One region of the Micromonospora sp. S-DT3-3-22 genome, then DNA from elsewhere that is predicted to be linked to it. Evidence: riboswitches for the same ligand, from Rfam matches in the RefSeq annotation. Region 1 holds a riboswitch; each other region holds the start of a gene.
The links. A riboswitch is a leader RNA that binds a small molecule or an ion and turns the genes downstream of it on or off. The one in region 1 is predicted to bind cyclic di-AMP.
Positions count from the first base shown of each region.

Region 2: another riboswitch for cyclic di-AMP. It lies ahead of H1A17_RS13050 (hypothetical protein); the one in region 1 lies ahead of H1A17_RS30525 (hypothetical protein).
Region 3: another riboswitch for cyclic di-AMP. It lies ahead of H1A17_RS09290 (C39 family peptidase); the one in region 1 lies ahead of H1A17_RS30525 (hypothetical protein).

Region 1 covers NZ_JACGMO010000159.1:2,174-6,446, forward strand. Annotated here, with positions in the region: gene H1A17_RS30515 (helix-turn-helix transcriptional regulator) at 7-333, opposite strand; gene H1A17_RS30520 (carbonic anhydrase) at 590-1,294, shown strand; gene H1A17_RS30525 (hypothetical protein) at 1,433-2,458, opposite strand; cyclic di-AMP (ydaO/yuaA leader) riboswitch at 2,462-2,593, opposite strand; gene H1A17_RS30530 (YibE/F family protein) at 2,760-4,103, opposite strand; gene H1A17_RS30535 (heavy metal translocating P-type ATPase) at 4,265-4,273, shown strand, end outside.
Region 2 covers NZ_JACGMO010000035.1:44,051-48,323, forward strand. Annotated here, with positions in the region: gene H1A17_RS13040 (AAA family ATPase) at 1-1,115, shown strand, start outside; gene H1A17_RS13045 (cation diffusion facilitator family transporter) at 1,223-2,137, shown strand; cyclic di-AMP (ydaO/yuaA leader) riboswitch at 2,304-2,435, shown strand; gene H1A17_RS13050 (hypothetical protein) at 2,440-3,498, shown strand; gene H1A17_RS13055 (SRPBCC family protein) at 3,567-4,034, opposite strand; gene H1A17_RS13060 (STAS domain-containing protein) at 4,133-4,273, opposite strand, start outside.
Region 3 covers NZ_JACGMO010000022.1:55,352-59,624, reverse strand. Annotated here, with positions in the region: gene H1A17_RS09300 (hypothetical protein) at 282-677, shown strand; gene H1A17_RS09295 (hypothetical protein) at 807-1,568, shown strand; cyclic di-AMP (ydaO/yuaA leader) riboswitch at 2,046-2,190, shown strand; gene H1A17_RS09290 (C39 family peptidase) at 2,461-3,312, shown strand; gene H1A17_RS09285 (CDP-glycerol glycerophosphotransferase family protein) at 3,437-4,273, opposite strand, start outside.

The DNA of each region.
Region 1 (4,273 bases):
GGCGGCTCAGGCGTCGGGCTCGGCCGGGTCGGGGGTGAAGAGGGCGAGCAGGTCGCCGACCTGGCGGTCGGCCTCGGCGGGGTGCCGGAAGTGACCGCTCGGGTTGAGCGTGTACTCGTTGCGCCGGCCGACCCGGGTCCGCCGCAGGTAGCCGCCGGCTTCCAGGTCGGCGACGATCGCCTGGGCGGCCCGTTCGGTCACCCCGACCTCGTCGGCGACGTCCCGGAGCCGGGCGGTGGGGTTGCGGGCGATGGCGAGCAGCACGTGACCGTGGTTGGTGAGGAACGTCCAGTTCCGGGTGCTCCCGGTGCCGCCTGTCGCCATGATGGTCATCGTATGGCCCGTTCCTGGGAGACCCGTCGTCGGCCGCCCCGACGGTCGCGCCCGGTCGGTGGGATCGGGCCCGGTGGGTCGCCCGCCGAGCCGGTGCGCGCCCGGGTTCGACACGCCGTCGACACCGCGCCGACCGATGCCTGAAACGTGTATCACGAAATCTTGACGTACCTTTAGCTGCGTGTGACCGTGGGGACACGGCCGTCGTCGCCGCCGGCCGGCGTGACCAGGTGCGATTCCGGACCGAGGTGAGGCAATGGCCCCGATCACTCCGACCCAGGCGCTGGCCGAGTTGCAGGCCGGCAACCGGCGTTTCGTCGCCGGGGCACCCCGCCATCCCAACCAGGACGCCGGGCACCGCACCGCCGTCGCCGACGGCCAGCATCCCTTCGCCGTCATCGTCGGCTGCTCCGACTCCCGGCTCGCCGCCGAGATCATCTTTGACCGGGGTCTCGGTGACCTCTTCGTGGTCCGGACCGCCGGGCACACCGCCGGGCCCGAGGTGCTCGGCAGCGTCGAGTACGCGGTGACGGTGCTCGGCACCCCGCTGGTGGTGGTCCTCGGGCACGACTCCTGCGGTGCCGTGCAGGCGGCCCGGGACACGGCCCGTACCGGCACCCAGCCCCCGGGGCACCTCTACTCGGTCGTCGCCGCCGTCGGGCCGAGCCTGCGTCGCGCGGCACAGCAGGGGGTGCACGACATCGACGGGATCGTCGACATCCACATCGCGCAGACCGTCGAGGTGCTGCTCGGCAACTCCCCGGTGATCGCCGCCGAGGTGGCGGCCGGCCGGTGCGCGGTGGTCGGCATGTCCTACCGGCTCGCCGCCGGTGAGGTCCACCAGGTGGCCCCGGCCGAGGAACCCACCGCCCAGGCGTCCGCCGTCGCGGTGCCCGGGCCCGCCGCGCCGACGGGCGTCGACCCCGCCCCGGCGGGCGAGCCGGCGGCCGTCCCCGGCTGAGCCGCCCCACGCACGACGAAGGCCGCCCGGTCCAGCCGGGCGGCCTTCGTCGTCGCTCGCTGACCCCACTGGGGTCGATGATGCGGATCCGGGACGCCGGACACCGCATCATCGGCCCCGATGAGGCTGATCACCCCGCTACAGCAGAGACACGTGCACGTGGTCGGTGTGGTTGGACGGCCCCGAGTACGAACTCCAGCCGTTGGCCGGGAACCAGATCTGCCGGTTCCAGATCACGTAGTAGATGCCCAGCCGGTCCGAGTTGCGGATCAGGAACGCGGCGAGGTTGTTGCCGTACATCCGGGTGTCGTTGTTGTGCCACGGGCTGAACCCGCTCTTCTGCAACGACCAGTCGCACGCCTTGCCCTTGGGGTGCTCCCACGGCCCACCGGGGCGGTAGCAGCCGACGAACCGGTTGAAGCCGGCCCGCTTGACCTCCTTGTACATGTGCAGCGTGCGCGGCGTGACGCAGCCGGACGTGGTCGGGTCGTTCTCGCTGCACGACTCGCCGCGCCACTCGCCGTTGGCGGTCTGGCCGGGGGCGATCCGGGCCACCGGGGACGTCGCGTCGACCAGGCCACCGGTGAAGCCCCGGCCGCCGACGAGGGCCAGCGCCTTGTCGGCCTCGGTCTTCTTCTTGGCCATCAGGTTGGTCTGCTTCTGCTGCTCGCGTACCTCGGCGTCGAGGGCGAGCTTGGCGTTCTCGGCCCGGCTCTTGGCCTCGTTGACCTCGGCCAGCTTGCCGGCGTTGACCATGTTCAGCTCGTCCAGGGCGGCGGCCCGGCGGACGAAGGCGTCCGGCGCGTCGCTCTCCAGCAGCGCGGCGACCGCGCCGACCCGACCCGTCCGGTACGACTGGGCGGCGATCTCGGTGACCTGGGGGGCCAGCGCGGCCAGTTCCTGCTCCGCCTTCTCCACCTCGATGGCGAGCTGGAGCTGACGCTTCTTGGACTTCTCCAGCCGGTTCTTCGCCGCCGAGTACTCCCGGTTGGTGGCCTCGATGACGTCGGTGAGGAGCTTCGGCTCGTCGTCCTCCTCGTGCCCCGAGGGGGTGGGCGCGTTGGGCGCGGCCGTCGCGGGGGCGGCGGCCGGTCCGGCGACGATCGCCAGGGCGGCGAGTACGGCCACTGCCGGCGTCAGCCAGCGGCGTAGGGGTGCCGTCACAGTTTTCCCTTCCGTCGACCGCCGACCGGGTTAGCTGACGGGTTCGGGACGGAAGTGGCCCCTACCGCTGGCGCGGATTCACCCCGGGTGCTCGGTTCCCCGGCTCGCCGTACGGCGATTGGGCGGTGGCACCGCTGGCGCCGGTGGGCGCCTTCGGCGGTGACCGGCAGCGAGGTTACCCGAGAGTCGTACCGGGGATCTACGCCCGCAACCCGACCAAATGCGTATTTTCCCGATAGCGAGGGGTAATCAGTGACGCGGCCGACAGCCGCGACCTCGCCTCCGGTCACGCAGCGCAGTGTCACCATGCGGCGTCCGTGCTCCTTTCCGGGTCTGGCCACCGTGCGGGGGCCGGGGTGGACGGTTCACCGTGCCGGGGCGCGCTCAACGCCTCCAGCGCCTCGGCACGGTCGGGGGCGGGACGTGGGGTGGGCGGCGGTCCGACCGTACCGGCGTCGGCCGGCCCCCGCCCGGCGGTCACCACCAGCGCGGCCAACCCCGTGGTCAGCGGCACCGCCGCCACCAGCCCGAGGGTCGCCACCGCGCTGCGGACGATCTCCTGGGCCAGGAACTCGCTGGTGAGGATCTGGCCCACCGGGCGGCTGTCGGCGGTGAGCAGGAGCAGCAGCGGCAGCGACGCGCCCGCGTACGCCAGCACGATCGTGTTGACCGTGGACGCGATGTGCGCCCGGCCGACCCGGGTGGCCGCCCGGTAGAGCTGCAACCGGGACAGCCCCGGGTTGGCGTGCGCCAGTTCGGTGACGGTGGCCGACTGGGTGACCGTGACGTCGTCCAGGACCCCGAGCGACCCGATGATGATCCCGGCCAGCAGCAGGCCGTGCAGGTCCACGTCGCGTTGGTACATCGACAGCGTGGTGGCCTCCTCGCTGCCGTACCCGGTCAGGTGGGTGGCGGCGGTGGCCAGCGTGCCCAGGACGCCGGTCAGCACCAGGCTGCCCAGCGTGCCCAGCACCGCCACCGAGGTCTGCGCGGTGATCCCGTGGGTCAGGTACAGCACCACGAACATGATCAGCGCGGCGCCGGTGACCGCGATCGGCAGCGGCGCGCCCCCGGCGGAGATGCCCGGCACCACGAAGGTCAGCAGGATGGCGAAGCTGGCCCCGAGGCCGGCCAGGGCGGCCAGCCCGCGCAACCGGCCGAACGCCACGATCGCCGCCGCGAACAGGGCGACCAGCCAGAGCAGCGGCATGCCCCGCTGGTGCTCGGCGATGTGGTAGCTGCTCACCGACGGATCGCTCGGGTCGGCCAACGCGACGAGCACCACCTCGTCGCCGACCGCCACCGTCGGCGCCCCCGGCCCGGACGGCACCGGCGTCTGCACCTCACGGCCCGCGTCCGGCCCCTGCTCGACGGCGACCGTCACCGTCCCGCACGGCCCGTCGGCCACCCCGGAGGGGCCGTCGGGGGTCTGCGGGGCGGGCGGGCACGGCTCGGTCACCACCCGGGTCACCGTGCCGTGGTGGCGGGGCACCTGGTCGCCCTGGTCGATCTTCGGGGTCTCGCCGGGCCAGAGCACCAGCGTGGCGATCACCGTGACCACGATGAGCGGCACCACCGTCATGACGAGGAGCCGCCGCACCCGCGGCGGGGTGGACGGAGCGGGACGGGTGTGGTCGGCGCCCATGTGTGCGAGTTCTCCCAACGATCCGGGACGGGATACGTGTCAGCCGGCCAACCGGTTCATCCACGGACGGCGGGTCATCGTCGGACGATGGTAGCCACCACCCCGGCCCTCCCGCCCGGTTCGCCCTGCCCACGGTAGGTCGAGGGGGGAGGGTGGAGGTCATGGACCAG
Region 2 (4,273 bases), on a different contig from region 1:
GGGCCCGCCGCAACGAGGTCCGTCGGGTCGGCTTCGACGGGGTGCTCGCCGCGCTGTACGCGCAGGCCCGACGGTTGGCCGTCCCCGGCCTGCCCGAGCAGCCCGTCTTCGAGGACGAGATCATCGAGCGGCCGGAGTTCCGGGAGTTCCTCAAGGCGTGGTGGCCCCGGCTGCATCCCCGGCACGTGCTGGGCTGGCTGGCCCGGCCGGAGCGGCTGCACCGGTACGCGGCCGGCGTCCTGTCCCGGGCGGAGATCGGGTTGCTGGTCGGGGCGTACCGGTCGCTGGACACCGAGGGGCTGACGGTGGCCGACATCGCCCTGCTCGACGAGCTGGACGCGCTGCTGGGGCAGCCGGTCCGCCCGAAGAAGGCCCGCCGGGACCCGTTCCAGCTCGCCGGCGGGGTCCGGGAGCTGAGCACCTTCGGGGAACGGCAGCGTGCCGCGCGGGCGGCGGCGCGGGAGCGGCCCGAGGACTACCGGGACTACGCGCACGTGGTGGTCGACGAGTCGCAGGACGTCTCGCCGATGCAGTGGCGGATGATCGGCCGGCGCGGTCGGCTGGCCTCCTGGACGGTGGTGGGTGATCCGGCGCAGACCGCCTGGACGGGTGACCAGGCGGAGCTGGACCGGGCCCGGGACCAGGCGCTGGGCCGGCGGCGGCGGCACCGGTTCACGCTGTCCACCAACTACCGCAACTCGGCCGAGATCTTCGCGGTGGCGGCGGCGGAGATCCGCCGGCTCTATCCGGACCTGGAGTTGCCGAGCGCGGTGCGCTCGACCGGGGTGGACCCGGTGGCGTTGCACGTGCCGGCGGCGGAGCTGGCCCGCGCGACGGCCGACGCGGTGGACGCGTTGCTGGCCGAGGTGGCGGGGACGGTCGGCGTGATCACGCCGGTGCCCCGCCGGGACGAGGTCGCCGGCTGGTTGGGCGGCCGGGGCGGGGCCCGGCTCCAGGTGGTGACCAGCCTCCAGGCCAAGGGCATGGAGTACGACGGGGTGGTGCTGGTCTGCCCCGGCGAGATCCGGGCCGATCCGGGCTCCGGGGTACGGACGCTCTACGTGGCGTTGTCCCGGGCGACCCAGCGCCTCACCACCGTCGAACCGACCGGCTGACCGACCGGCACCCGGCCTACCTGGCCGAACGTCCGACCGTCACTTGCATACATAGCGATGTGAGCATAGATTGGATCCGGTCCGCAGCGGCGACGGAAGGTGTGGACGTGGGCGCAGGTCATGACCACAGCGCGACGGTGAGCAACGCCGCGCACCGGCACCGGGGTCGGCTCTGGGCGGCGTTCGGGCTGCTCACCGTACTCATGGTGGTCGAGGCGGTCGCCGCCTTCGGCACCGGTTCACTGGCCCTGCTCTCCGACGCCGGGCACATGTTCACCGACGTGCTCGGCATCGGGATGGCCCTGGCCGCGATCACCGCCACCCGGCGGGCCGCACGGGACCCGCAGCGCACCTTCGGCCTCTACCGGCTGGAGGTGCTCGCCGCCCTGGCCAACGCCGTCCTGCTCAGCGGGGTCGCGGTCTACGTGCTGATCGAGGCGGTCCGCCGGTTCGGCGAGCCACCCGAGGTGCTGGCCGGCCCGATGCTGGTGGTGGCGGTGCTCGGCCTGCTCGCCAACATCGTCGCGTTCGGCCTGCTGCGGGAGGGCGCCCAGGAGAGCATCAACCTGCGCGGGGCGTACCTGGAGGTGCTGGGCGACCTGCTCGGCTCGATCGGCGTGATCGTGGCGGCGCTGCTGATCGCCGGCACCGGCTGGTGGTGGGCCGACCCGCTGGTCGCCGTGGCGATCGGCGTGTTCATCCTGCCCCGCACCTGGCGGCTCGGCCGGGCGGCGGTACGCATCCTGGTGCAGGCCGCCCCGGAGCACCTGCCGGTGACCGCCGTGCACGACCGGCTGACCGCCGTGCCCGGTGTCGCCGAGGTGCACGACCTGCACGTCTGGACGCTCACCTCGGGCATGGACGTCGCCTCGGCCCACCTCACCCTGGCCGGTGACGCCGAGGTCGGCACGGTGCTGGCGGCTGCCCGGGGCGCCCTGCGGGAGGACTTCCACATCGAGCACGCCACCCTCCAGGTCGAGCCCGGGGCGACCCCCGGTGCCTGCGGCCCCGCCCACTGGTGACCCCCACCCCGGCCCGGACGGTCAGCCACTGCGGGTACTCCCGCACAGAGATCATGGGAATTTGCGCCGTTTGCACCTTTTAAGGGTATTCACTCTCGTACCCTCAGTCACGAGGTAGGCAGGTGTCACACGCGTACCGGTAGGCTCGGCCCCGGCCTCCGCCAGGCGGAGGCCGCCGCCTAATCGCCCGCCCGGGCGAACCGGGGAACCACGTTCCTGGGGTGCATCCGCGTCAGCGGTAGGGATCTTCCGTCCCGAACCCGTCAGCTAACCCGGTCGGCGGCTGACGGAAGGACATCCGCATGCACGTACGCACCACCACGCGGCTGCTGGCCGCGGTCGTCACGGCGCTGGCCCTGGGCGTGTCGGCCGCACCGTTCACCCCGGCCGTCGCCGCGCCCACCACCCGGCTCGCCGCCCCCGGCGACGACGACGAGGGCGGCACCCCGGCGCTGCGCGACCAGCTCGACGCGGCCAGCAAGGGCTGGCTGGAGGCCAAGGCCGCCCTGGAGCGTTCCACCAAGCGCCAGCAGGAACTCGACGGGCAGCTCAAGACCATCGAGTCGCAGTTGGTCACGCAGACCGCCAAGGTCGGCGAGATCGCCGGCGCGGCCTACCGCACCGGCCGGCTCGGACCGATGTCCGCCCTGCTCAACAGCAACACCCCGAGCGGCTTCCTGGACCGCGCGGCAGCGCTGGAGACGGTCGCCACCCGGGAGGACCAGGAACTGCGCACGATGATCGAGACCCGGGACCAGGCCACCCGGACCCGGGCCGCGGTCAGCCGGGAGATCACCGAACAGCGCAAGCAGGTCGCCACCATGGGCAAGCGCAAGGAGCAGGCCGAACGGGCGTTGGCGGTGGCCGCCGCCGACAAGCCGGCCCCCACCTCCCGCGACTCCGGCAGCTCGGACGGCACCTCCACCAGCAACGCCAAGGGGGCACCCCGCAACTCCGACGGCTCCTGGCCGTCCGAGTCGTGCAGCGTCAACGACCCGACGCCGGCCAACGGCTGCATCACCCCGCGTACGCTCAACGCCCTGAACCAGGCCAAGGCGGCCGGATTCACCAGGTACGTCTCCTGCTACCGGCCCAGCGGTTCCGGGGAACACCCCAAGGGCCGGGCGTGCGACTTCGCCGCCCAGAAGAACGGCTTCGGCGGGGTGGCCAGTGGCGGCGACCGGACGTACGGCAACAACCTCGCCGCGTACTTCATCCGCAACGCCGACCGGCTCGGCGTGCTCTACGTGATCTGGTTCAAGCGGATCTGGCTGCCGAGCAGCGGGTGGAAGGCGTACAGCGGGGGCAACGGGGACCCGTCCAGCGACCACACCAACCACGTGCACCTGTCGATGATCTGAGCCCGCCCGGTGGCCCGTCAGACCCGGGCGGGCCACCGACGCGAGCGTCAGGCGGGTCCCGGTGGTGGTCAGCCGGCGGCGGGCGGGTCGCCGGCCCGGCCGTCCAGGACCGCGCCGAGGCGGCTGGCCAGCCCCAGGTGGGCGGCGCGGGCCTGCCGGAAGGCGTAGCCGAACAGCGGCGCCGGTGCGGCGAGGGTGATCTCCACGTCGATCCGCAGCAGGTCACCCTCCATCCGCAGCCGGGTGTGGTTGCGTACGGTGGTGCCGGGCTGCTGGCGGGCCACCGTCACGATCTCGTCGTCGCCGGCCAGCAGGACGTCGGCCTGGTAGGTGACGGGGAACCGCAGCGGCCCCAGCTCCAGCCGGTCGGTGATCGCGTAGCTGGCCAGGGCACCCGGCCGGGCGGGCAGCCGGCGCACCCGGACGATCAGCGGATGCAGCTCCTCCTGCCGGGACAGGTCGCTCAGCAGCGCCATCGCGTCCGCCGGTGAGCAGCGCGCCTGCACCGTGTAGCTGAAGCTCTCCCGCCGGACCACCGGGCCTCCTGACCGTCGTCGGTCGCACGATCGTGCCGCACCGGGGACGGACTGGCAACGTCCCTGGCCGGACGGCACGGAAGCCGACGGTGACCCGGTCAGGCGCCGGGCAGCACCTCCGGGGTGGCGGCACCGGCGAAGTACGGCTCCGGGGCACCGAAGAGACCGAGCAGGCCGGTCACCCAGAGCTGCCGGTGCACGAACCGGCTCGGTTCGGTGACGATGAGTTTGACGCCGCT
Region 3 (4,273 bases), on a different contig from region 1:
CCCTGCGCGTCCGGCCCTGTTCCCTGCGCGTCCGGCTCTGTTCCCTGCGCGTCCGGCTCTGCGCCTTGCGCGTCCCGCCCTGCTCGCTGCCGCCCTGCCCCTCCCTGCCGGGCTCGGCGGCGGTGCCGGGTGTGGCGCGGGCGGTGGCGGTGTTCCCTCCATAGTGGATGCCGGGCCGGGGTCCGTCACCCGCCCGGGTGTGACCGGTTGCCATACGCGACCGGCGCGGCGACACGCCCGGCGGTGCTGCGGGCCGGTCGGCCCGGCGGTAGCGTGGTCCCGTGTTCCCGGTCGCGCTCACCAGTCCCCTGTGGTGGGTCGCGCGCGGGATGTCCCGGCTGTTCGCCGGCCTCGCCGTCGCACTCGCGTTCGCCGCCGCCGGCCCGGCGCTGTCCGGCCCCCTGCTGTTCGACCCGGCCCCGACCGCACTGTCGACCGACGCGTCGCACTCCCTCCCCGCCGCCGTGGCCCTCGACACCCCGTTCGGCCTGGGCGACGGCATCCGCGCCGACGACCGGGGGACCGGGCGGGTCGACGTGGTGGCAACCGACCGGGTCGACGCCGGGATGTCCGTCGCGCCGGCCGGTGCGGCACGGGAGCTGCCGGCCGCCACCCTGGTGACACCGGGCGGTCGGGTGCCCGCCGCCGTCGGGCCCCGGGCGCCCCCGGCGGGCTGAACCCTGCGGGGCCACCCGCCCCACCACCACAGCCACGATCTCGTCCCCGTACCGGCCGGACGCTGCCCACAACGGTCCCGCCCCGGTACGGCCCCGACCCGCCACATTCCGCCCGCGAGGTGCCGACCCGTGAACACCGTGCTCTCCCAGTTCCTGACCGGGGTGCCGACCGCCACCGCGATCTGGTCCCTGCTGCTCGTCCTCGCGCTGACCGGCCTCGCCGTCCTGGTCGCCCGCCCCGAGCGGGACCAGGCGACCGACGTGACCGCCGTCGTGCCGCCGCCGGACGCCCCACCCCCGGTCGCCGACCTGCGCCGCTACGCCGAAGAGGTGGCCGTCGCCGCCGCCGGGGCCGCCCAGACCGCCCGCCGTCACCGGGCCGCCTGGCTGGCCGCCCAGGACACCCTCGACCGGGCCTGGCAGGAGTACGACGAGGCGGAGACGGCGGCCCGGCGGTTCACCGGCGCGGGGGCGCTGCCCAGCCCGCGTACCCCCCGGACGCCGGCCGAGTACGCGGGCCGGGAGCGGTGGCTGCACCAGGAGGCGGTGGCGGCGCACTGGCGGGGCGAGCTGTCGGTGGAACGGCTGCGGGACGTCTTCGCGCACCGCGACGGCTGGGACCCGCGCCGGCACCCCGTCGAGCACGAGGTGATGCTCGCCCGCGCAATCCGGGAGGACCGGCGTGCGGCGTACCGGGCGGCGGCCTGGCGGGAACGCGTCGCGTGGCGGGACGCCGAGCTGGCCGCCGAGGCCGCCCGGTCCCTGGCCGCCGAGGCGTACGCGGCGACGCAGCGGGTGCGGCCGGGCCGGGTGCCGCTGCCCCGTACCGCGACGTCGGCGGCGACCCGCCCGACCCCGGCCACCCGCTGGCACCCGGCCCGGGTCGGCTGACCACCCCGGGACCGCCGCTCCCGGGCCTCACGAGGCTCGGATCCCGCTGGGCCTGCCCCGGCCCGGGATGATCGACACAATGACGCGTAAGTGGCGGTGTCCGCCTCGCGTTGACCCCGCGACTTCGACCCCGTTGCGGGCGGTGGTCCTGCCCCGGGCCCAGGGCCGCGCGGGCCGGGGGTCGAATTGTTATTCAGCCCGGTGTGGGGGGCGTCACGGCACGGGGGAATCGGACAGTCGGTCACAGGCGGTCACATCGACCCCGATGATCATCGGAGGTTGTGGTCGGGTCGTCCGGTTGTCGCCCCGCCGGGGTCCGACGAAGCTTCGTCCCCGGGGCTGGCCCTCGCTGCCCGAGTGCCCCGGAAAGAAGTCAGCCCGACGATGTTTGCGCAGGTCACAGGGCTTGGCGGGAGGGAAGGGCGACCAGTAGTGTCGCTGCGGTCCGGTGCGGTTTCCGATCGCAGGAGGCGACGCCGCGCCGACCCGCTCAATCGTGCGAGTCACGAACCGGGGACCCATGTGCACCACCTGGGGTGAATCTCCGGGCCACGGCCCGGGGTAGGGCGATCTTCCCGCCCGAATCCGTCAGCTAACCCGGTCGGCGGCAGCGGAAGGAGTTCCATCCTCGTGCAGCATGACCCCACCCCCTCGGTAATCCCTCCACCTCGGTGCCGGGGTGCCGCCGGAGCGTCGCGCCTGACGCGCTGACCGGCCGTCCACCCCGCCGCCCGACCCCGTTCGGGCGACCGCCGATCCGTCCGGCTCCCGTCGGGCGGTCCCTGCCGAACGAGCGGCTGAACACCCGATCCGCGCGTGGCGTACCCGCCGCGTGCCGGTCCGGCGTGCCCGGCCGCCTCGCCCCGTGGAGGAACACCCCGTGAAACACCACATGAAGCGACAGCTCCGCCGACTGGGCGCCCAGCGCCCGTACCGGATGGTCGTCGGCTCGGCGGCGGTCCTCGTCCTGGCCGCCGGCGGCACCGCCCTGGCCGCCGGGGTCGACGACGCCCCGACCGAACAGCAGCGCGCCACCGCCGTGACCGAGACCGCCCCCCGCCTCGACGACGTCGCCAGCCGCGCCCAGGCCCGGGTGGCCACCCCCGCGCCGGCCAGCCCGTCGGCCACTCCCTCGACCAGCCCGTCGGCGAGCCCCACCCCGTCGCCGCGCGTCACCCGGGCCAAGGCCCGGGCCACCGCCGACCCGGACCTGACCCGCAAGGCGGCCCCGAAGCCGCCGTCGTCGAAGGTCCTGCGCTACGACTACCAGGCCCAGATCACCTACTACTACTGCGGCCCGGCGGCGGTGCGCAACGCGCTCAGCGCGGCCGGCATCGAGCGCGGCCAGGACGACCTCGCCGCCGCGTTGGGCACCACCGAGATGGGCACCAACTCGGCCGAGGACACCACCCGGGTGCTCAACGCCGTGGTCAAGGGCGACCCGTACCGGACCCGGATGTTCGCCGGTACCCCGAGCGACGCGCAGGTCGAGCGGCTGCGGGCCGACGTGGTCGCGGCGGTCACCGACCAGCGGGCCGTGGTCGCGAACGTGGCCGGGGACGCCACCGACCTCGACGGCGGCTGGCACTCCTTCCCCGGCGGCCACTACGTCGCCGCCGTGGGCTACCGGGACAACGGCCGTACCGTGCGGATCGCCGACTCGGCCGACCCGTCCCTGCCGGCCTACTGGGTCAGCGTGACCACCCTGGCGAACTGGATCGCCACCCGGGGCTACTCCGCCTGACCGACCCACCCCACCCGCCCCGGCCGCCCCGATCACGGGTGGCCGGGGCGGCGCGCGTCATGGGGCCCGATACAGCGGAGTCGGATACCGCAACATCGGCCCCACCGCATCGACCGCCGCCGGGTCAGGCCCGGGGGGAGAAGACCGTCGCGCCCCGGGGCGTCGGCGGGGTCCAGGCCGGCTCCAGCTCCCGGCGGGCGGCGTCGAGGAAACCGTCGGCGTACGCGTCGGCGGGGAAGTCGCCCAGGTAGCGGCGGCGGGTGTCCCACCGGGCCGCCGCCAGCGGATCGGTGTCCAGCAGACCGGTCAGCACCTCGTCGAGGTTGGCCATGTCCCGGCGCAGCACGTAACCGGAGCGGGCCAGCGGGAACCGGTCCAGGAACTCGTCGCCGTCGACGCCCAGGTCGGTCACCGCGTACGGCTTGCCCGAGTAGAGGTAGTCGGAGATGACCCCGGAGACGTCGGAGACCAGCGCGTCGGAGCGGTTGACGCACTCGGTCAGGCTCAGCTCCCGGCTGGCCGCCGCACCCCACAGGTGCTGCCGGCCGGTACGGGTCCGGTCGGCGGCGAGCAGCTCGGTGAGCCGGGCCAACTGCCGGGCCGAGGCCGGGTTCTGCCCGGTGTACGGGTGGGCCCGCAGGATCACCGTGGCACCCCGGTCGAGCAGCCGGCGCAGCAGCGGCTCGGCCACCGGCAGCGAGCAGTAGTTGGCGTCGGCGTGGTGGCCGGTCCAGGTGGGGGTGTAGAGCACGGTCGGGGCGGCCGACGGGCGGGCCTCCCGGCGTACCTCGATGGCCTCGACCTGCGGGCGGCCGACCACGACGAACTTCTCGGCGGGGATCTCCACGCCGGCCCGCGCGTACCGTTCGATCGCTGCCGGACCGGCCACGAAGATCTTGTCGAAGATGGCCGAGACCGGGTTGGCGCTGGGGGCCTTGTCGCTGTCGCCGTGGTGCAGCTG